Regions from separate parts of the Paradesulfitobacterium aromaticivorans genome, predicted to be linked through region 2. Evidence: riboswitches for the same ligand, from Rfam matches in the RefSeq annotation. Region 2 holds a riboswitch; the other holds the start of a gene.
What was found. A riboswitch is a leader RNA that binds a small molecule or an ion and turns the genes downstream of it on or off. The one in region 2 is predicted to bind cobalamin.
Positions count from the first base shown of each region.

Region 1: another riboswitch for cobalamin. It lies ahead of ACYQ2N_RS11940 (hypothetical protein); the one in region 2 lies ahead of ACYQ2N_RS22050 (CbtB domain-containing protein).

Region 1 is NZ_BAAHYT010000010.1:1,262,116-1,273,453, reverse strand. Features, by position in the region: gene ACYQ2N_RS11975 (HD-GYP domain-containing protein) at 1-656, shown strand, start outside; gene ACYQ2N_RS11970 (hypothetical protein) at 676-999, shown strand; gene ACYQ2N_RS11965 (hypothetical protein) at 1,102-1,260, shown strand; gene ACYQ2N_RS11960 (HD domain-containing protein) at 1,214-1,348, shown strand; gene ACYQ2N_RS11955 (hypothetical protein) at 1,488-1,673, opposite strand; gene ACYQ2N_RS11950 (hypothetical protein) at 1,918-2,064, opposite strand; gene nrdD (anaerobic ribonucleoside-triphosphate reductase) at 2,045-2,698, opposite strand; gene ACYQ2N_RS11940 (hypothetical protein) at 2,782-3,069, opposite strand; cobalamin riboswitch at 3,246-3,428, opposite strand; gene ACYQ2N_RS11935 (FmdE family protein) at 3,660-3,905, opposite strand; gene ACYQ2N_RS11930 (4Fe-4S binding protein) at 4,709-4,882, shown strand; gene ACYQ2N_RS11925 (response regulator) at 4,848-5,894, opposite strand; gene ald (alanine dehydrogenase) at 6,091-7,224, shown strand; gene ACYQ2N_RS11915 (sensor histidine kinase) at 7,333-8,556, opposite strand; gene ACYQ2N_RS11910 (flavin reductase family protein) at 8,892-9,518, opposite strand; gene ACYQ2N_RS11905 (IclR family transcriptional regulator) at 9,838-10,641, opposite strand; gene ACYQ2N_RS11900 (S-methyl thiohydantoin desulfurase family protein) at 10,796-11,338, opposite strand, start outside.
Region 2 is NZ_BAAHYT010000011.1:1,077,154-1,088,491, reverse strand. Features, by position in the region: gene ACYQ2N_RS22085 (ABC transporter ATP-binding protein) at 1-538, shown strand, start outside; gene ACYQ2N_RS22080 (cytochrome b5 domain-containing protein) at 610-1,023, shown strand; gene ACYQ2N_RS22075 (HD domain-containing phosphohydrolase) at 1,266-1,400, opposite strand; gene ACYQ2N_RS22070 (Fe-S-containing protein) at 1,426-1,572, shown strand; gene ACYQ2N_RS22065 (cytochrome c biogenesis CcdA family protein) at 1,600-2,412, shown strand; gene ACYQ2N_RS22060 (TlpA family protein disulfide reductase) at 2,579-3,112, shown strand; gene ACYQ2N_RS22055 (sulfite exporter TauE/SafE family protein) at 3,153-3,914, shown strand; cobalamin riboswitch at 3,995-4,183, shown strand; gene ACYQ2N_RS22050 (CbtB domain-containing protein) at 4,446-4,640, shown strand; gene ACYQ2N_RS22045 (hypothetical protein) at 4,675-5,235, shown strand; gene ACYQ2N_RS22040 (hypothetical protein) at 5,232-5,828, shown strand; gene ACYQ2N_RS22035 (DNA alkylation repair protein) at 5,846-6,676, shown strand; gene lonB (ATP-dependent protease LonB) at 6,694-8,472, shown strand; gene ACYQ2N_RS22025 (HoxN/HupN/NixA family nickel/cobalt transporter) at 8,776-9,798, shown strand; gene ACYQ2N_RS22020 (adenosylhomocysteinase) at 9,963-11,207, shown strand; gene ACYQ2N_RS22015 (GNAT family N-acetyltransferase) at 11,247-11,338, shown strand, end outside.

The sequences.
Region 1 (11,338 bases), on a different contig from region 2:
CACTCACGGGGATGCGTTTGGGATATAAAGAGAAAAGGCTTAAGTATCTGACATTAGGTGCACTGCTTCATGATTTGGGAAAATTACAAGTGCCAAAGGAAATCTTGAACAAGCCTGGAAGTTTAACGGATGACGAGTTTGCCATCATGAAACGGCATCCTTTGATGGGTGAAGAAATGCTAAGGAACACCCGTTTGTTAAACAGTGTGACAGCGATGGTCAGGGAACACCATGAACGCTGGAACGGGAAGGGGTATCCTTTCGGCTTGAAAGGGGATAGCATCCATCCCGATGCCCAAATCATAGCCGTTACCGACGTTTATGAAGCCTTGACCGGCGACAGACCGTACCGCAAAGGCTTACCCCCCTACCATGCACTGGAAATGATTATTGCCTGGTCGGGGAAAGACTTTAACCCGAAAGTGGTGCAGGCTTTTCGAGAATCCCTCATTCTGTACCCTGAAAATGCTATTGTCACCCTAAACACGGGTGAAATGGGAGTGGTCGTTGCTGTGCCCTTGCAAATGCCAACTCGACCACTTATTCGTCTTTTGTTTGATAGTAACGGAAGGTTCCTCAATCGAGAGATTTATGTGGACTTAATGCAAGATTTAACCCGTTTCATTGAACGGGTGGAGTTTAAGGAGGCAGGGTGAGGGGGAGAGAAAGGTTCAAGTGGGGATAAGGATTCAAGATTCAGGTATTGAGGTCGTTAATGTAGCAGGACAGTCATTTAGCGAAATTGCTAAACTTATTGAAAATGTCTCGGCACAAATGGGAGAAATATCTGCTACGATCCAACAAATAGCTAGTGGCAAAATAGTAACTTCGGTTAAACAAGTTGATGTTATTAGTAAGGAGACAGCAGCCCAAGCCCAAACGGTATCCGCCGGGGTCGAGGAACAAACGGCATCTATGGAACAAGTTGTTTCGTCAGCCCAAAATTTAGCCTCCATGGCAGCGGAGCTTCAAAACATAATCAGTAAGTTTATACTCTAGTACTCGGCGTTACTTCTCCCTTTGGTCGTCGTTTTCAACATACGCAGATTTTCAGCACAATTACAGATTAAAGTTAGCTTTCTATCTCAAGGGGGGATGCGGATGACCATAAAAGGTTTTCACCGGTTTGGGCTCCGGGGACGGCTTCTGGCCGGGGCGTTGGTCCTAATCATGCTTCCGGTTTTGTCGGTAGGATATTGGATCAACTATAGTCTTGCACGATATCGGAAAAATTGGCGTTCCGGAAGGGATTCTCAATAAACCGGGTGCCTTAACTGCTGAAGAGTTGGCCATCATGCGTGACCATGCCCGGCAAAGTTACGAAATTGTTAAACTCAGCTCTTTCTGACTGCAGCAGAGCGGCATTGGAACAATACTGATTGATATCCAACATGACAAACGCCTTAATCTCTTCATTCATATAGGGTACCGGCAGAATCCCGACGTCGTTGCCAAAATAATTCCTGACATTCTCCTCGGTGATGATCTCAAGCAATGTTTTCTTTAGAAATATCTTTAGCCGTAGTATAGATAGTATCTGGGCATATATCATTACAATCACTGGTATCTCTATGTCCAGATACGTCCCATGCAAGGGTTCCATTCATAACCGTACACGCATTAAGGAAAAAATTCCTATTCTTCAATTTTATAAAAATACCTCCCTTATCAATTAAGGGTTTTACGTCATAAAGTTTAATTTTTCCATCGTCAAAAAATATACGTAAACAGTATAATCCTCTTTCGGTAAAACTCCATAAATTTTAGGTCTCATGTGCAACATCCCCTTTGTAAACGCTCCTTCATTGATATCAAAAATAGTCTCTATACCATTATATGTTGCATGGAAATGGGGAGGGGGGAGGATTATGCTCATCATAATACATTGTGATGATAATCCCGTAAAATCTCGATATCTCAGGAATTTGTGTCATCTCCTTCATTCAAGGGACAAAATTCAGAGTTCTTCATTTGCAGGGCAACTTTATCGAAAGCCGGCATCGTTCGATAAACCGGATGCACTCCCGCTAAGGTATCTTCAGATTCAGCAGGCAGCATAAACAAATTCCTGCCTCTCCTGAAATTCTGCGCGCTTACACTTGTTCCAGTTCTGAACTGGTCGGAAATACCCCACGATCCGGCTCCACACCTCTGTCATCCCACCGCAGATAGGACAATGATAGTGCTCCCCGCTAATATATCCGTGAGCCTCACAAACGGAAAAAGTCGGCGTTACCATAAAATAAGGAAGGCGATAGCGGGCAAAGACTTTCTGCAATAAGTCTTTGACGGTATTCGGGTCATCGATTTGTTCGCCCAGAAAGAAGACCGTGCCACCCGTATATTCTGTCTGCAGTGCCTCCTGCAATTCGAGCGCCTCAAAAATATCCACTGTATAGCCGACCGGCAGTTGGGTTGAATTGGTATAATAAGGCTCATCAAAAACGAATTCCTGAACAGCCTGCTTTACCTCTGTATAGGACAAATTGTCCCTGCGAACGAAGGGCGCAAGATACGTATCGAACGACGAAACAGCCTGAGCACCGGCAGCTTCCTCCTGAAGGGTATAAAAGAGATTTGCCAGCTGCCCCAAGGCTGTGCGCAGGTGCGAGTACCACCCTGCCGTCCCTTTTACGGATTTCCTGGAAAACAGCCATATCTCCTCTTCCTTTCCGCACATGATCCAGTCCACAGACATGATACTTTGTTCGCCATCATGACTACGGTTGGCATGCCTGACTCTTTTTCCTGCATCGGTTGCCAGACCGTGAAAATCCTGAACTAAGCCCGTTTTTCCCCAGGCGACAGGATAAAAACAACGCCCCGCGTACGCCCTGACTTCATCCTTCCCCGCTGTTTAGGCTTTTGAGGCTTCTGAATTTCTTCAATTCTTGCACTACCTTTAACCTTTTCTATGATTCTGATCTTGTCGTGCCCCTCAAGCTCTTCAAGCTCATCGTCGATATCCATAAGCTGTACCAACCACTTGACACGATGCTCCCGATCGGTCGCAAGTTGGCCTAAAACTTCTTCCCGCACACGGCGCAACGATTTGACGTATGCCACCATTTTTCTTCATCCTTTCTTCTAACTCCAACGACCATACCGATCAACGATCCATACTGATAGCCCATAACAAAAACCCTTTACAGAATTCCTGTAAAGGGTTTAACTCGTCCGGCTAGCCAGATAATATCTTCCGGTTACCAGGCATCGCTACATTCCCCCTATCCTCCGTAGGTTCCTGTGTGGCTTTAAAGCGAGCAGGTCTCCTGGCTTAAGTTCATCGCCGCCTTACGTCTTCCCGGTTTCCCAGTGACATCCTGTAAGGCCGCTCACTATCACAGTGGCGGGACCGCGTCAGATTTGCTGACTTCCCTTTTCAATACTTTCCCTTAAGAAAGTATACTCGTTCTACGTGTATGATGTTTTTCATGAATAGGCTAGCAGATAAGAACTAGCCTGTCAAGGTGAATGCTCCGTTTTGTTGCCTTTATAAGGGTAGGACCACGGGCCGGTTCTCCATTTGCCCTATCCTGACTTAAACACGGTTAAACGGCTGCTTTCATAACGTTGGGAAACGTACGACTTACCAGCCACGTTATTCCCCAACACCGCCAGGAACTCCCCCCTGGCCAGCAAGCGTCGACGGGAAAGCCCTATATGCTGGCCCATCCGGAACTGAAGACCCTGCCGACGATTGGGCAAGGCGGACCGGATACTCCGCAAGCATCATTCTGAACGATCGCCACAACCTCGCCTATGTCCACCCCTTGTTGCGCACACCACTCTCTTAATTCCCTCATCCCAATCTGCACAGCCTTGATTGCCAAACCAGGACAGATATGCCCATGAAAGTCAACACAGCTTTGCCAATCATCCTTAACCAGTATGTCTTTCTCCATCATCATTCACCTCATTAAAATACTTTCCTTTAACCACGTGCCAGAAGAAGTCTCCAAGTTAAAAAAATAGCCGCCTGCCGCACCCCGGCCTCGGCCTGACCTGCTACGACAGGCGGCAAAGAGGAGGTTGTATATTATTAGATCCATGCCGATCTAATAAACTAAGAAAAGGTAATACCTATTGAAAAAACCATGGCATCATCCAGCGCCATCGTGCCGCTGAAAGACCTCCATGGTCCCATTAAACGATTTTCCTATTTTGCATTGCCTATTGCCCAATTAATACAACGTATTTCGATCGGTTATCCTTATCCTTGATGCTCATGAGCTATGCCCAAAAGGTGGTCAACCAGATGGCTCCGCTCCACAGAAAAAAACCATGGAGCTACCGTACCTGGTCAAGACCTCCATGGCCTTATTTTTCATCATTTATTTCTTCATAATTAATTATATTCTTCATTCATTTCCGTTTTCCTGCTAACACAATAAAAATTTTCTATGTTTTTTCTTTAGTTTTGGCAGTGCCTTAATTCTTGCGTGTCAGGGATAAGCCCCGAGTTCCTAGCCCTTCTGAATATGTTACGGGAGGATGATCATAGACTCAGCTTTTGGGCTGGTTAGTTTTCATCTGCAATCCGGATAATTTTCGTGGATTCGGTCAAACTTAAAGGTGAATGATGATCTGGCGGAGGTCAAGATGGAACAAGAGCGCACACTTGAGATTCTAAGGTCTAATGGGGAAAAAACTCTTTGGGACAGATTTTTAATGGGAAGGAGAAAGAGGAGCTTTTGCCGTTGATGATTTGTCCCCTTCCCTTGTCCGGGAACCGAGCAAATGTATTCGCTGCCGGCGCTGCGTCACCGTCTGCCGTGATCTACTGACTTTTAGCATTTATGACATGCTGCACCGTGGTTTTGATTCGGTTGCCGGTCCTGCTTTTATTATTTTTGGTTGGATCGATATTGGGAAGGAGTAATACCTTCATACTTTTTAAATACCGCCGAAAAGTAACTACTGGAGCTAAAACCGGTTGCTGCCGCAATTTGCTCGATTGTCTCAAGTGGGATTCTCAAGCGTTGTTTCGCCTTTTCCAGCCGCACTTGGGTCAAATATTCCGTAAATACTCTACCCGTCTTCTTATTGAATAGACGGCTTAAATAAGCAGGACTGAGGTGCACGTGAGCTGCTACTTGATCAAGTGTAATCTTATTCGCATGATTGCTTTTAATATAATCCAGAGCTTGACGCAACAGGACCTGATCACCACACAACCGATTCTTAACCAATAGGGCGATACATTGGTCTAAAATAGCTTCTCCCCAACACCTTAGTCCCTCAACCGACGACATATGGGATAACTCCCGGACCATGTTATTTTCTAAAGCTGTTACTTCGGTGGAATCAGCACCTGCAGAAAGAGAAGCATGTACAATGATGACCATAAGCCGTATGCCGAAGGAATGTATTACACTAGCCGAAGGATTTAGCTCTTTACTGGCAAGAAGTTGAAGGACATAAGATAATTCTCGCTTAGCATCCTCTAGGTTTCCTGCTTTTACTTGTTCCTCAAGGCTTGCTAAATCTATGGCCGGACCAGGTTGAAAGTCTTTTTGCGCAAGCCTGTCTAATGCCTCTTTTACGGCTCTAATCAGTTGTTGTGGCATAACCGGTTTGAGCAAATAGTCTGAAGCTTGCGCTTTAATGGCCTGCTGAGAATAGGAAAACTCGTTGTAAGCGGTTAAAATAATTACTTCGGTAGCTGGGTAAGCCGCCTTAATTTGCTTAGTTGCCTCTATTCCATTAATTCCGGGCATCTTGATATCCATGATTATCAAATCGGGACGAATGGTATGAACTTGCTCCAAGGCTTCTCGTCCGTTGGCTGCTTCCCCTAAGATATGAATAGGCAGGTTCTCATTCTGTAATGTAAAGTGTAAAACCTTACGCTCTAATTCCTCGTCATCGACTAGCAATACTTTGTACACCATGTAATGAATCCCACCACCCAAGCCTTATTGATTCGACAACAAAAATTTAATACTCGTGGTAAAAACTTTAATAGGGCTAGTTATAAATCTGACAACATTCTGCTATCATTGCGCAACATACTGGCTGGCATCTTCGTTTGATTATGAGATAATTAAGATAACAATTATCTCATTAATCGAAAGGAGATAACCCAAAATGATTATCGGGGTACCGAAAGAAATCAAAAACAATGAAAATCGTGTCGCGCTGACTCCAGCCGGGGTCGAGGCATTTTGCAAGGCCGGTCACAAAGTTGTCATTGAAAATAATGCCGGTGTTGGAAGTGGGATTAGTAATGAAGAATACATGGCAGTTGGCGCTGAAATCCTGGCTGCTCCGTCGGAAGTTTTTGCGCGTGCCGATATGATCATGAAAGTAAAGGAGCCTCAACCGGCAGAATATGAACTATTTAAAGACGGTCAATTGCTGTTTACCTATCTCCACCTGGCTCCGGAGCCTTTATTGACAGCCGCTCTGCTTAAGAAAAAAGTTGTAGGCATTGCGTACGAAACCGTCCAACCCTCTGACCGTAGTCTGCCGCTGCTCACACCTATGAGTGAAGTGGCTGGTCGTATGTCAATTCAAATTGGTGCTCAGTTCCTTGAAAAACCACATGGCGGTAAAGGTATCTTATTAGGCGGAGTTCCCGGCGTTTCCCCTGCCAAAGTTACCATTGTCGGCGGAGGTGTTGTCGGTACCAACGCAGCCAAGATGGCTATAGGCATGGGAGCCGATGTCACTATCCTGGATGTCAGCATTGCCCGTCTCGGGTATCTGGATGACATATTCGGTTCTCGGATTAAAACATTAATGTCCAACAGTTACAATATTAAGCAAGCCGTTGCGGAGGCCGATTTGTTGGTAGGAGCGGTTCTTATTCCCGGTGCCAAGGCCCCCAAAATTGTGACGGAGGAAATGGTTAAAGCCATGAAGCCAGGTTCAGTTATCGTTGATGTGGCGATTGACCAAGGGGGCAGCGTTGAAACCGTTGACCGCGTAACTACCCATGCCGAGCCAACCTATGAGAAGTACGGAGTTCTCCACTATAGTGTAGCCAATATGCCCGGAGCGGTAGCTCGCACTTCTACCTTTGCTTTGACCAATGCAACTTTGCCATATGCGCTTAAGCTCGCCAACTTAGGGTTCACTGAAGCAATTAGAGTCGATCTTGCGCTGGCCCGCGGTGTGAATACCATCTACGGAAAACTGACCTATAAAGCAGTTGCCGATGCACTCAACTTGCCATACACTCCTTTAGAAGAAGTTACTAAAGTTTCCGCCAATGTTTAGCAGCCTCATATAAAAAGCTCTGCTCGTGTAAATTCTGGTTTCGTGGGCCGGTAAAGGACATGCTTCGCAAGCGTGTCCTTTTGCGTGCGCCCGACAGTTCTACCATACTTAAGCCTCAGGTTTTCCTACAGGCAGGGACAAAGTAGCTGTCGTAAACCCCTGTTCGAGTCCCAGTTTAACGCCAAATTCCTTCCCAAATAGTAATTGCAGCCGTTTATGGACATTTCGCAGACCAATCCCTGTTTTTATTTGATCCCCGCTCAAATCAACGGCAGCATGATCTGAGAGCATACCTACCCCGTCATCGACAACTGAGATTTCAACGGTGCTGCCTAATTTTCTGCCCTTTATCCATAGGTGGCCAATGCCCTCTTTGGGCTCCAGTCCGTGAATACAGGCATTTTCCACCAATGGCTGCAAACTTAAAAAAGGGATCTGTAGACTTTTCAGGTCTTCCGGAACCTCTATAGATAATTCCAACCGGTTTCCAAACCTGTTTTTCTGAATTACCAGGTAGCTTTCGATATAGCTTAATTCCTCCCCAAGAGAAACCAGTTCCCCTGGATGGTCTAAATTATGCCTCAGTAAATTAGAGAGGGCAAAAAGCGTATTTAAACCTTTGTCGTTTTCACCCAAAGTTACTGAGCAAATTACAGTGTTTAGGGTGTTAAATAAAAAGTGGGGTTTTATTTGACTTTGCAAATTTCTTAATTCTGCTTTGTCCAACGTATGTTCCAGTTCCACAATAAGCCGTGCATCCTCAGCAGCTTTAAGTTTTTCCCGGCTGAGCTCTTCTTGCATCTTGGTACGATAAATTAATTCGACAATGTAATTAACCACAAATTGAATTAGTCCTCCGGCAGCCTGACATTTCTCCATGCTGATAACCTGAATTTCCTGAAAAGTCCGGGTCAATTGTTCCGAATTAAGGTCTAAGTCGGAGGTAGCCTGAAGCATGTTCTCGATCTCTTTAGTCTGGGGTCTTTCCAGATGCATCTGCCCACAGGTTATTGACCCATAAAATTTGTCGTCCACAATAATTGGTACTGCCATCAGCATTACACCCGCATGGCATTTGCTCATACACGAAGAGCCTTTTTTCAAGGTGTCAAAACCCAGTTGGGCATTGGATTGAATACATCGCTGCAAACCGGCTTCTTTGGAACGAATGCTGCGGCAAAAACCATAAAAGTAATCATGCTGAACAACGGGAGAACCCATAGCATCATTAATATCTATTGTAATGTCAGTAGCTTTTGTGAATGACTCAATAATTCTTACCAGTTTATCTTTTTCGATAAGCTGAGATAGGTTATCAATCTTGTACTCCATGTCCCATCCTTCTAAACAATCAGTTCACTGCATTCTGTATTGAAAAACCAAGTCACAATTTGGGCATTATAGCTCTCCAGCATTACCTTATCCTCTCAGTTGGCAAGAGTACCTATAATTTTACCAAAAAACACATAAGTAGAATTTTCATTTACACAATATTATTTTTGTGGGCTGTGATCAAGGCTCCATCACTTTCAGGCCTACTGCCTGACTGTCTACGCTTAACGTCTAGGATTACTCCTGGCCGACCAAGGCTCGCTTTTGGTGACGACGCTGCTTATGTCTTACCATGCAGAACTTCCGCCCGCTATATGCTCGGTCGCGACGAAACTTCAGTTATTAATATCATCGGGCTTAAGATAAGGCACTTCTATTACATGTGCACTACAGGATCCTAAAAATATATGAACCTGTGAACTTTCCTGAATAAAATGCTGTACATGTATTGCAGGCATATACTTGTCCAATTTAACCAACAGATTGGGACTGAATGCTTCTTCGTCATACCTGGCATAAACAACATCTGCAATTAAAAGAGTATGATCCCCGGTTACCATAGTATTCATCAGTTTACATTCCAAATGTGCTCTACATTCCTTTATACCGGGAGGTGTAACTTTTACTGAAGGCAGTCGGGTAAATCCAGAGCGGTCGAATTTATTTTCTCCGTACATTGGCCGATATGAACAACCTACTAATTTATCAACTATGCTAAGGTCAGGCATATTCAACACGAATTCCCCTGTTCTTTCTATATTTTCCAGGCTGTGCTGCTTTTTGGGATTATTTAAAAGTGCAAGTGCAACCCTTGGCGGCTTATGGGATACCGGGTTAATCCAGCTGAAAGGCGCTACATGATCTGAACCGTCTTCATTCTTAGTAGTGCATAAAATTGGTCTGCTCGGCTGCAGAAGGAATACACTGTTAAATAGCTCATCTTCAGAAATTCTTTTTTCCATAAGCGTTCCTCCAATGTACAAAATCCCTATTTTAAGAGAAGGAAAAAAACCATTCTCAGGATTATGCTTGTAGCGTTTCGATATAGCTCCGGCGGAAGCGATAATCATTTCGTAATTAGGCCAATAGGAATCTGAACGTCTCCTAAGTCAATCAAAATTCGGGTCGCACTGACAACTGCCATACTCCCCCTACTTTTACCGCCACTTTGTCTGCCGTCAAGGACAATTCAAATTAAACCTACACTTTCTGTAACGTCCTCAATGTTGGCAGCGACCAGCACCTAGCTTTGTTCCAGGCAGAATAGTCAACCTCCAGAGTTTAGTAACCTATCCTGTGGGTCCCCGCCCTATAACCCATTCTCTCCGATACTTCAGCAGCTGCAGAAACCACCTGCCTAGCCAGACTTTCCACTCGGTCATGGGTCACCTGCAACACGGTCCCGGCTACACTGATAGCTGCAATTACCCTACCGTCATGATCAAACACCGGAGCGGCAACGCATCGAATAGACTCTTCATTTTCCATTTCGTCGATGGCATATCCCTGAGCCCGGATTTGGGCCATATGGTCTTTAAACTCCTGCCAAGAGACGATCGTTCGCGAAGTCCGGCGAGGCATTCCTTTTTCTTTAAGGTAGACCTCAACTTCTTCCAGTGGCAGAAATGCACAGATGGCTTTACCTAAGCCCGTACTGTGTAGGTAACTGCGTTGGCCGACAAAAGATGCCATCTTGATGCTGCCTTTACTCTCTACCTTTTCAATGTACACAACCTCTCCATTCGCCTGAACTGCTAAATGCACTGTTTGCCCTGTATCCGCTGCCAACTGTTTGATAATCTGTGCCGCTTGGCTTCGCGGTTCCAAGTTACGGGCAACAACACCACCCAGCTCCATCATTTTTAAGCCCAGACAATACTTATCGCTATCTTCGGCTTTATTAACATAACCTTTAGATACCAGAGTTCTTAACAACCGATGCACAGTAGTTTTACCCAAACCCAAACTTGTTGCCAATTCCGTAATCCTTTTGGGATATCCCTGGTTTTTTGCTAGTTCCTCAAGAATATTCAAAGCCCTTTCTACCGCACGCACCATTTCTTTATTTTCAGCATTCTCCGTCAACGTACCACCCCTCCTTTCTGTAATAATAGACTCTCGGCATTCGCCGAGCCTGATGGCACAAGGCTTTGCTTGAAACCTGTTTTGATTCCGCATGCAACGTATCAGGATTCCGTAATCAATCGTCTCCGTCAGTATTATTCCGGCGGCGTCTTTGTCATCGCCAACGATGACTGGCATAAAGCTGTTTATTGAGTTCTTCAAAAGGTATATATTCAAGATCTGGATAACCGTATCTTGCTCCTCCAAAAGCTTTCTTGCCTTCTTCGGTTGCAATGCATTCCCTAATTCTTTCATCGCACGGTGTCCCTACTACTGCTAAGTTTACTCCTGGCTTCAAGTCAACACTCATTATACCTTTTCCTGTATCTGGATAGAGGATATATGCTCTGTCAGGAAAAACTGATTTAATTTTGCCATCTACCCACACAGCCATGGTTTCATTCTTTACTACCATTTTTGATGTGCTCCCTGCGAACTCTTTTTCTCCCTTTATTATTACATTAGTAAGGTAGAATCCTCCCTTATCTTCTCCTACAACTTCTTCTATAGTCCCTCTAAATAACATTACACCTTTTTCAAGTTTTCTGAAAGCTTCAACAGGATCCTGTCCATTGTTTTTAGCTTCAATAACAGCCTTACCCATTTCTATAGCATGAGTTACAGTTTTAGCTACACAACTTCTCTTTAATTCAGCTCC
Region 2 (11,338 bases):
TTCAGGTAAAAGTACATTGCTAAACATTATAGGATGTATGGACAAACCTACTGAAGGAAAAGTGCTGATTGACGGGGTTGAAGTGACCAGCCGCTCTAATAAAGAATTAACTGAGGTTCGCCGGGAAAAAATCGGGCTTGTCTTTCAGCAGTTTCACTTGATTCCGCACCTGACGGCCTTAGAAAATGTAATGGTAGCCCAATATTATCACAGCCTCCCTGATGAAAAAGAAGCTTTGGCAGCCCTCAAAAGAGTGGGTTTAGCTTATCGCGCCCAACATTTGCCCAGCCAACTCTCCGGTGGTGAACAACAACGGGTTTGTATTGCCCGGGCTTTGATTAATTACCCGGCGCTTATTCTGGCTGATGAACCCACAGGGAATTTGGATGAGGATAATGAGAAAATTGTCATTGAACTCTTTCGTGAACTTCACCGGGAAGGACATACTATTGTAATGGTCACCCACGACCCGGAAGTCGGGGAACTGGCGCAGCGCCAGGTGAGACTAGAGCACGGGAGAATTGCACACCTGTCATAAAGTTGGCAAATACTAGCTAGCTGCAGTGAACTGTTGGCGAACACCGGAAATACTACAAGGAGGGAAGCAATATGAAGCGAATATTGTTGATTATGGTATTACTCTTGCTTGCTCTTTTATTGGTAAACGGGTGTTCCAGAAACGAAGCACCACAACCAACGCAAACACCGTCTGGTTCTTCTAGCAATGCATTAACCGGAAAAAATACTGCCCAGAGCGATAAGAGCTTAAGAGAATTTACCAGGGAAGAACTAGCAGAATATAATGGCACAAATGGGAAACCGGCTTATATCACTGTACAGGGAGTGGTCTATGACGTTACCAACACTAAGCTCTGGAAATTGGGAACACATATTCCCATGGGTCAACAGCTTGTGGCAGGTCAGGATCTAACGAGCCTGATGGATAAGGCTCCACCGAATCACCAGACACCGGAGTTCTGGGCTAATGTCCCTAAGGTGGGTAATTTAAAGAGTACACAGTAAACTATACAAGCTTTCTAGATTCATGTATCATTAAATACAATTAAATACTAGGGATGAGTGATTCTTTCCTGAGGCGCTGTTTATCGGTCTAATTGAATTGGCCCACATAATTACCTCAAAGCTAGGGCTAAACAGTGGAATTTGGGGATGGAGCAGCAAGCTGAACGCGGTTGTTTTCGATAAGACCGGAACCCTGACCAAAGGGGAACCCTCTGTGACTGACGTGTAATAAGAAATTCATATTATCCCCCGCCGGAAAAATGTTCATGATGATGCTTTATAGTACTGAGAATAGCTTCCAGGAAACCTATGTTATGTAATATTTGAACACCTGCCACAGGGTGTTCTGTTACTTTGTTAAACTCTGACGCGGTCAGTAAAAGTCGACAGCAAGGAATATAAATCAGTTACCGGTATGGGAATGCAGCATATCTGACGCCTGCGGGCAGGGTAATGGTTGCCAGCAGTTTTTGCGAACCGTGTTATTCCCGTAGATTCCATATTGAGGGCGATGTTTTGGTTTGTAATACATGTGGCAATGACATCTAACTATGTGCCTAAATGAGGAGGATTTTTATGCAAGGGCGACGCCTCCGGACCATCGTAAGTGCAGTGGGCGTGACTGCAGTCGTCGTGGTGTACGTTTGGTTTGCTGTTCGGTATGCGTCCGGAATCAACACAGACATCCACCCGACTCTTTGGCTGGCTTTCATCGCTGGGCTGCTTTCTTTTGTTTCCCCGTGTTGTCTGCCACTGTATCCATCGTATATTTCCTATATTTCCGGAATGACTTTTTCGGGGAACGAAAAACATGTCTTGGCTCACCGGTTAAAGGCGTTGACCCACACGCTTTTCTTCGTGATCGGGTTTTCGATTGTCTTTTTAGCGCTTGGGTTATCTGCGACCGTGCTCGGGCAGGTCTTTATCACCCATCGAACTTTGATACGAATTATCGGAGGCGGAATTATCATTCTCATGGGATTGTCCCTGAGCGGATTGCCAACCCCCAAATGGCTGATGATGGAGAAGAAGTGGGAATACCGCCAAACGAGAGTGGGCTATGGCGGTTCCGTTTTGGTTGGTATTAGCTTTGCTGCCGGGTGGACGCCGTGTATAGGGCCCATACTGGCGTCAGTTTTGGTCATGAGTGCCAACCAACCCTCCGCAGGGTTGGCTTTGATTCTGGCCTACATTGCCGGATTTTCTATTCCTTTCTTTGTTTTGGCATTCACGCTGAGTTCAGTGCGGAAATTAGTTCCCTACGGTGCATTGCTTTCCAAAATCGGCGGTTATTTGATGATTGGGTTAGGAATATTGTTGATAACTAATCTGATGACCAGAATCACCGTTGAGTTAATTCGTTTGTACGGAGGGTTTACAGGCTTTTAAGAATACAATTTTCATAAGAAATTCACACTTTCTTCATATAGAAGTCCAATCTTAGTAGTATACTGGCTTTCAAAATCGCAACCTGAATCTCGAAGTTATCTAGATCAAGTCTTAGCCTATCTACAAATTTTAACAACGTCGTGAAAGAGGAGAATATATGTCCAATATGTCCAAACGAATAGTTATGATCGTCCTTGGGATTGTTTTCGTAGTGCTTTTTGCCACGATAGAGCTAAAGAGTAATCTTCCACCATCAGTAAACCAAGCACCAGGACCACAGATAGGATTTAAGGCTCCAGATTTTACGCTAAAAGATCTAAATGGCAATACTGTCAACTTAAGCGACTTTCGAGGCAAACCCGTTTACCTTAATTTTTGGGCTAGCTGGTGTCCGCCGTGTAAAGCGGAAATTCCAGAGATTCAGAAATTCTACCAGCAAAATAAAGATAAAGTTGCAGTCTTGGCGGTGAATATAACTTTTAATGACAAGCTCTCAGACGTAGTTAATATATTGAAAGACAACAATGCCAATTTTCCGGTACTATTAGACACCAACGGTAATTCTTCTGTAGCAGATGCTTACCAGGTGTACGGAATACCGGCGAGCTTTTTTATCGACAAGAACGGAATAATTAGGGAAACGCATGTGGGTGGTATGACATTGAATACGCTCCAAGAAGCATTAAAAAAGGCACTGTAATTTTAATTAACTTGGACTCTTTTCTATAAAGGAGCATTAGATGACTTTATTTAGTCAATGGTACGCTTTCCTAGGACAAGTAAATAATTTTTTGAGTCCTTATTTGTCAGGTCTGTCGTTGCAGCTCCACATTCCGGTGTTATCGGCTCTGCTTTTGGGGTTGCTTGGTTCCACCGCTCCTTGTCAACTATCAACAAACTTTAGTGCTTTGGGTTTATTTACCCAAAAAATTAGCAAAAAGAAGGAGTGTTTATCAGCAGCCTTTTCATTTACCCTAGGAAAAGTAGTTGTGTACACGTTAATAGGTTCACTGACGATCTTGTTGGGAATTAAGCTTAACCAGGAAGCAATTCCTATCGTACAAGTAGTCAGAAAGGCCCTTGGTCCTTTGATGTTAATCGTTGGTCTATATTTGCTTGGATTGTTTAAGACAAAATTATCGCTGTTTACTTCATTAGAACGAAACCTGATAAGACATATACCTAACATCAAAAATATACGGGAGTTCTTCTTAGGTGTAGTTTATTCTTTGGCCTTTTGCCCAACTCTCTTTTGGCTGTTTTTCGGTATTGTTATCCCGTTGGGGGTTTCAACTCAGGGGGGAATTATTTTACCTGGACTGTTCGCTATCGGAACAGTCATACCGTTATTAGTTATTACCTTTTTACTTGCCTATGGTATAGGAACAACAAAATTGTTTACAAGGAATGTACCAAGGATAAATGCAATTCTTCAGAAGGTAGGGGGTGTTATTTTTATTCTAGCAGGTATTAACGATTTTATTGCCTACTGGCTAATTTAGGGAAAAACCTTTTATTTTTCACAAGAAATTCATAACTTCTTCATAATCTTGTAGTATTATTTTTAATGTATAGAGGCTCAACTAAATATCTTTGGATGAGTGATTCTTTTCCGAGGGAAAGAATTGAAAAGGGAAGTCAGTTGAAGCTGACGCGGTGCCCGCCACTGTAAGAGGAAGTTAACTCGCATTATGTCACTGGGATATATCCGGGAAGACGTGAGTTGACGATGAACTTGAGCCAGGAGACCTGCTTATTCCAACATTTCTACAACCTACGGGATGTTAGGGAGGTGTTTTTATTGTGTGCCGTTTTTGTGCAAAACTGCGGCTGGATAATTATCCCTAATTTATAGATTAGGGATTTATTTTTGCCCGTCATTCAGAAAACACTAACAATCAGTTTTGGCCCCTTATTTTTGATTTATTGATCAGTAAATCCCTGAGTAAAGAGTATTGTTCTCTTGGGTCGGTTCCCAATGAGTTAGAAGAACCGTATTTAATTGACTCATTTATTATTTTTGGAGGTAATTGATGATGAATTATGCCAATAAAAATGTGGTTTCACACAAAAAGTTTAATCTTAATTTATCGTTACCGGTACAATTATTGTCTGTTTTAGCTCTGACGGGTTTAGTCCTCTTTACCTTATTATTTAGCACTTACCCGCCCTTACATGATTCAGTGCATGCCCTCCGGCATGCACTAATGATTATTCCTTGTCATTAATTTAAGTATACAATTAGAAAGAGGTGTTAAATCAGTGAATACTCGAATCGCGGTTTATATACGGCCATTATTATTGGCTTTTCTAGTGCTATTTCTTTTTACTCCTTCCCCAACGCATGCTGCTGAGGAAAACGACCTGCAGATTCAACTGCAATCTACTCCGGAGTTTAATGTAATCAAGCCTAATTTTGATTCCCAGTTTTCCATCGTAGTGAAAGATAATAAGGGGCAACCTGTGAAGGATGTAGAACTGGCCTTCACCCTGGAAAGCCCCGCTGCAAAGTTCTTTCCTTCTACTGATGTTCCAAGAGTGGAGGGTCTGACTCTGATGAAGAGCAAGGTTTTTGTTCCCGATGGGAAACTGGACTTTGGATATGTCTTCCCAATCAGAGGAGAATATGCTCTAACGGTTAAAGCTACACCAACCGGAAACCCCAATCATGCGGTAGAAAAAACCCTGCACTTTACGATTAACGAAAACCCAACTAAAGTAAGGAATGTTTCGATTTTTATTTCAGTGCTGTTGCTTTTGGGATTTGCAACGGGATATATATTAACCTCGCGTAGAGTGGCTGGGGAGGTAGTAGAAGTATGAAACTTAAGACTTTTTTAATGATTGGACTCGTAATAGCTTTAAGTATGACAACCGCACCTCTCCTGGCCATGACCATGAATCATCAATCGGCAGATTTCAACCCTATCGTGAAATCTGCGGAAAACGGCCAGGTTAAATTAACTGTTAATGTAAACCCTGGAATGTCGACGGTAGGACACCTGACTAAATTTACCGGACAAATAGTAGATAAAGCCACCGGTCAGCCGGTAACCAATGTTCTAGTAAAAATCAATGCCCATCACATGGAAGAAGATAAAAACGTACTGCATACCGAGTTTGTATCGACTGACGGTGGTTTTGGCTTTGATAACATGTTTGCTGACGGTGCTGAACACCTCCTGACCTTTATGATTGAGCCGACGGCTACTTCTTCGATTAAGTTTACACCTGTAGGAACAGAGTTCCCGGTAGAAGTGATGGGAGTTCAGCCCCCTACCGGTGTTAAAGTTAAGACTATGATCTTTTTGATGGTTGTCATTGCCTTCGGAATGGTTGCAGGAGTTATTACTCCAAAATCCCTCAAGTCTCGTCAATCTAAGAGACTTATAACCGCACCCGATTCGAATACTTAGGATAGGTTAGGTTAAAGATGAATCGTCTACTTTTCTTTTTACTGGATAAAATGCTACTGATCTTGGCTAGTAGAGCACATAGCGGGCAATTGGCTTTGGGGTTGCAGATTTTTGAAAAATACTTTAGCGAGCAACCGGACAGGTTATACGAAGTTTGCCAGGACTACACTGGTAGGAAGCAGTGGTTCTTTCGATTTATTGCTGGAAAATATTTGAGCCGGTTTTACCTTGAAGAACCTGCTAAGGTGATTACGCTTTTGGAAGAACTGGCTGTTGATCCGGTATGGCAGGTGAGAGAAGGAGCTGCCTGGGGTATTGCTGCCCTTTGGGATCTGACGGATAACAGTGTTTTAGACTACTATTCCAGGTGGCTTGGGGATGAACGGGAATATTTGCGAGCTACGGCAGCTCTGTCTTTGGTACCGGTTATTAGGAAAGGAGATTCTACTTTGCTTCCGTTGCTAATACCGTTATTAGACCGACTGGTAGTTGATGAAAGTAAAGCAGTACGTAGACTCATCGGATCGCAGATTATCGGGAAGGTCCTGGCTGAAATTTTTCCGGAAACAGCATATGAATGTCTTAAGCGGTGGGTGCCCCTGCCTAACGCTGTTACTCAGTGGCAGATAGCCCGGGCAGTGTCCGGGCCTCTTGCCGATAGGTTTCCCGGAGAAGTTATGGAAATTTTACTTAGAATACAGTACCAGGACCAACCATTGAGCCGCCAAGCACTGTTTTCTGCGTTAAAACGCTTGTCACATTCAACTAACCCGGAACTAGTCCTGGCGGCTCAAAAATATGCAGAAGAAATAAGGGCCACCACAGCTGAAAATCAGGCTTCTCTTTAGAAGTAAGGAGCATGCAAATGAAGGGCTTTGACTCTACAGCGGAAATTCCGGTTCCCGAGTGTCTGGTAGACCAGGTTATTGGTCAGGAAGAGGCTGTACAAATAATTAAACTTGCTGCCAAGCAAAAACGGTCCGTTCTGCTTTTGGGTGAACCCGGGACCGGCAAAAGCTTACTGGCCTCAGCTATGGCAGAACTATTACCACCTGAAGAATTGAAAGATGTTATCTGTTTACCTAACCGGGAACAGCGGACACAACCCTTAATTCAAATCGTTAACTCAGGAGCGAGTGAAAAGCTGTTGCAAGAGGCTAAGGAGAAGTTCAAGCGACAAGGCTTTTCCTTAAATTTTTTGTTAATCTTTGCAGTAGTTGCTATCTCGTTTGTCAGTTTTTTCTATACTCTTACACGCAACAATTTTTATTACCTTTTAGGTGGACTGTTTCTGGTATTACTCATTTACGGGTTGAAAAAAAGGTATTTAGCCCAGGGTCAAGCACCGAAATTCAAGATACTAATAAACAATTCCGGTAAGAAACATGCTCCGGTTATTGATGCTACCGGTTTCCATGCCGGTGCGTTGTTAGGGGACGTACGGCACGATCCCTTCCAGTCCGGAGGAGTGGAGACCCCTCCCTACCAGCTCATAGAGGCAGGTGCTATCCACCAGGCCCATAAAGGGATATTGTTTATCGATGAAGTTTCCACCCTTAGTATGGAATCCCAACAGAGCTTGTTGACGGCTTTTCAGGAGAAAAAACTGGCCATCACCGGCAGAAGTCTTGGTTCCAGCGGTACCATGGTTCGCAGTGAACCTGTGCCCTGCGATTTCTTACTGGTGTTGGCCGGAAACTTGGAAGACATGGATAAAATGCACCCGGCTCTGCGTTCCCGGATCAGAGGGTATGGTTATGAAATCTATATGAAAGAAGAGATTGAAGACAATGAGCTAAACCGCTATAAATTAGCCCAGTTCATAGCCCAGGAAGTCAACAAAGACGGTAAAATCCCTCATTTCTCCTATGGGGCATACCTAGAACTATTGGTTGAAGCCGGTTTGATGTGCTCGGTCAAAGGGAAGTTAACAACCAAATTCCGGGAATTGGGCGGTTTAATCCGAGCAGCAGGGGACCTCGCCCGGCAAGATAAAGTCAACCTTGTAGAAGGCATTCATGTACAAAACGCCAGGGAACTCGTTTTACCTTTGGAAAAACAACTGGCCCGGAGTCGTGCCCGATCTTTACAAAGCTCTGTCTTTCTTACAGACGGCAGAAGAATCGGCCAAGTCAACGGGGTTGTTTGCGTGGATGGAATTGAACCGGTTATCCAGCCGGTTTGGGCGGTACTATCGGAACGCCCGTTAAGGAAAGAAGATGCTGCCGGGAATCATTCTATCACTGGTGATATCTCTTTATTGGGATTTTCCGCCCCCGCTAACCTCAAAAATGTCTTACACGCTGTTTTAGGCAGAACCCTGACAGGGAAAGAGCTGTACCTTGAAATTGACAGGCACTACCGGAACTTTAGTTGGGAAGAATGTCCTTTAGCGGCAGTGCTGGCCGCCAAGTCGGCCCTGCAGCAAAAAGCAGTAAATCAAGGGACTGCTGTACTAGGGGGTGTGAATATTAAAGGAGAGGTATTACCCACCTCTCTTCTGCAGTATAAGCTAGCAATGTTAGCAACAGCAGGAATCAAACAAGTACTTATCCCTCAGGTAAATGAAGGAGATTTGCCTGGACAAACAACTATGAGAATTTGTCTGGTGGCTACGGTGGAAGAAGCTTGGACCTTGTTGTAAACCGGCTCAGCTTCTAATGGTTGTTATGAGATGAGATATGGCCGAATGGTTGAAAATCTCTTGCCCGGCGGCTAAAAAAATAGAGCCAAAATTATTAGAGTGACGCCCAGGGCTGGTCGCATCAAGCGTATGAATTTATTGGGATGTAAGAAGCGCTGTACCGAAAAAGAAGGAAAAAAATATCTTATGTCGAACATAAAAATACAAAATATATTAAAACAATACAATACCATGGAGGTCTTAACCTTAAGGTTAACTCCATGGTTTTTTGTTTTTGGAAAAAATTAGAGGAAGGTGAACGTAATGGATCATATATCTAGAAAAACAAGTATTACAAATCGCCCGAAATGGCTTCGTTATGGATTGTTAGTGGCCGTGATACATCTTTTGGGACTGATCTTTTTGCTTCCGAAAGTTCGGGAATATCCACAATTGCTGGGATTTGGTTTTCTGAGTTATGCACTGGGCTTACGCCATGCTTTTGATGTTGACCACATTGCTGCTATTGACAACACGGTACGTAAACTGGTACAACAGAAAAGCGATCCGACAGGGATAGGATTTTTCTTCTCTTTGGGCCATTCTTCGGTGGTTTTTATCATGGCCATCATTACGGCCATTTCCATGCATTGGGCTGAGCAAAACATTCCACAATTACAAACTTTCGGCAGTATGATTGGGACCGCTGTTTCAGGAGGTTTTCTGCTCCTCATAGGGCTATTTAATCTTTACATTTGGTTCGATATTTACCGGTTCTTCTCCAAGCTGCGTAAAGGGGAGTACGATGAAGAGAACCTTGAGCAAGTCCTTTTAAACCGGGGCTTCATATCTCGTTTCTTTAGACCGCTTTATAGGTTTATTAACAAGAGTTGGCATGTTTACCCGCTTGGCTTTCTCTTTGGTTTAGGTTTTGATACCGCATCCGAGGTAGCCCTGTTAGGGATTTCTGCGAATGCGGCCACTCAAACAGTTCCTTTCACCGGAATCATAGCACTGCCGGTTCTATTTGCTGCCGGTATGAGCTTAATGGACACCGCGGATGGGATTTTTATGACGACTGCCTACCATTGGGCCTTTTCCACTCCATTACGCAAGATTTATTACAATTTATCGGTTACCGGCCTTTCCGTAATTGCAGCGTTGTTTATCGGTCTAATCGAATTGGCCCAGATAATTACGCCAAGGCTTGGACTAAACAGCGGAATTTGGGGATGGATACAAAACCTGGACTTCGAAGGGATCGGCTATCTGTTGGTGAGCCTTTTTATCTTAACATGGGTTATTTCTTACGGACTCTGGAAGGTTTTACATCTGGAGAAGGCCTGAGGGCAACTGAAAAAATCCTTAAAAATAAACCGCACCGAAATTACTAGCGAAATCAGCCCTGGAACGGAAGGATTTCTTGTATTTGGGGAAGAAATAATACGGGAAGTTTTAGATATGACTTTTGTGGATAAAAAGGAGGTGGCCCGACGTTAGTCGGGAAATAAATGGAATCAACTATTCGTGATCTTAACTTAGCCCCTAGGGGACAGCTAAAGATTGACTGGGCTGGGGCTCACATGCCCGTGCTCAATCATTTGCGCCAAGAGTTCGAACGTGATCTCGCTTTTGCCGGGAAGAAAATTGTTATTTGCCTGCACCTTGAAGCCAAGACCGCATATTTGGCCAAAGTTATTCAGGCCGGAGGAGCGGAAGTCACGGTTGTAGCCAGCAATCCCCTGTCAACTCAAGATGATGTGGTGGCTGCCTTGGTTAAAGGAGGAATACGGGCGCATGCCTGGTACGGTGCCACTGCCGAAGAATACCGTCGGCATTTGAACCTGGCGCTCGATTTTGGACCGGACTATTTAATTGACGATGGCGGGGACCTTGTATCAACCATCCATAAAGAAAGAAGGGAACTGCTGAGTAAAGTTAAAGGCGGAGCGGAAGAAACAACCACTGGCATTTTACGCCTCAAGGCTATGGATCAGAGCGGGGAATTGGGCTTTCCGATGGTAGCGGTCAATGATGCGGAAAGCAAATACCTTTTTGACAATCGCTACGGTACCGGCCAGTCTGTCTGGGACGGAATCATGCGCACGACTAATTTGGTTGTAGCTGGGAAAACAGTTGTGGTAGCAGGATATGGCTGGTGTGGTAAAGGGGTGGCCTTGAGGGCCAAGGGTCTGGGAGCCCGGGTAATTGTATGTGAGGTTAATCCGATGCGGGCGAATGAGGCCTGGATGGACGGCTTCGAAGTGATGCCGATGATTGAAGCTGCCAAACAGGGTGATTTCTTTATCACTGTGACCGGTAACAAAGATGTAATCAGAGGCGGTCATTTTCAAGTCATGAAAGCAGGGGCAATCCTCTGTAATGCCGGGCATTTTGACGTGGAAGTCAACAGGGTAGAATTGGAGGAGGTTGCTGAATTTCAGCGCTTAGTGAGGCCCAACATTGTTGAATATAGGCTTCCGGGCGGGAAAGAAGTTTATCTGCTCGCCGAAGGCCGGTTAGTCAATTTAGCCGCCGGTGATGGACACCCAGTAGAAGTGATGGACATGACATTTGCGTTGCAGGCAATGGCCTTGCACTATTTAGTTAAGAATGAAGATAAACTGGAAAACCGGGTTTACGGTGTACCAAAGGAAATAGATTACAGGGTTGCAAACCTAAGGCTAGAGTCTCTTAATTTAGCAATAGACAGTCTGACAGAAGAGCAGCAAGAATATTTAGCAGCATGGGAGTAGATGTTTAGGTAGTAGTATTTGTTGTAAGGGAGGCACACTGTGAAAGAAGGGCGGGCAATTTATACCCAAACTGTTATGCTGCCGGAAAGGGAACTTTTACTCCAAGGCCCGGTACCTTCCGAGTTGTTGCG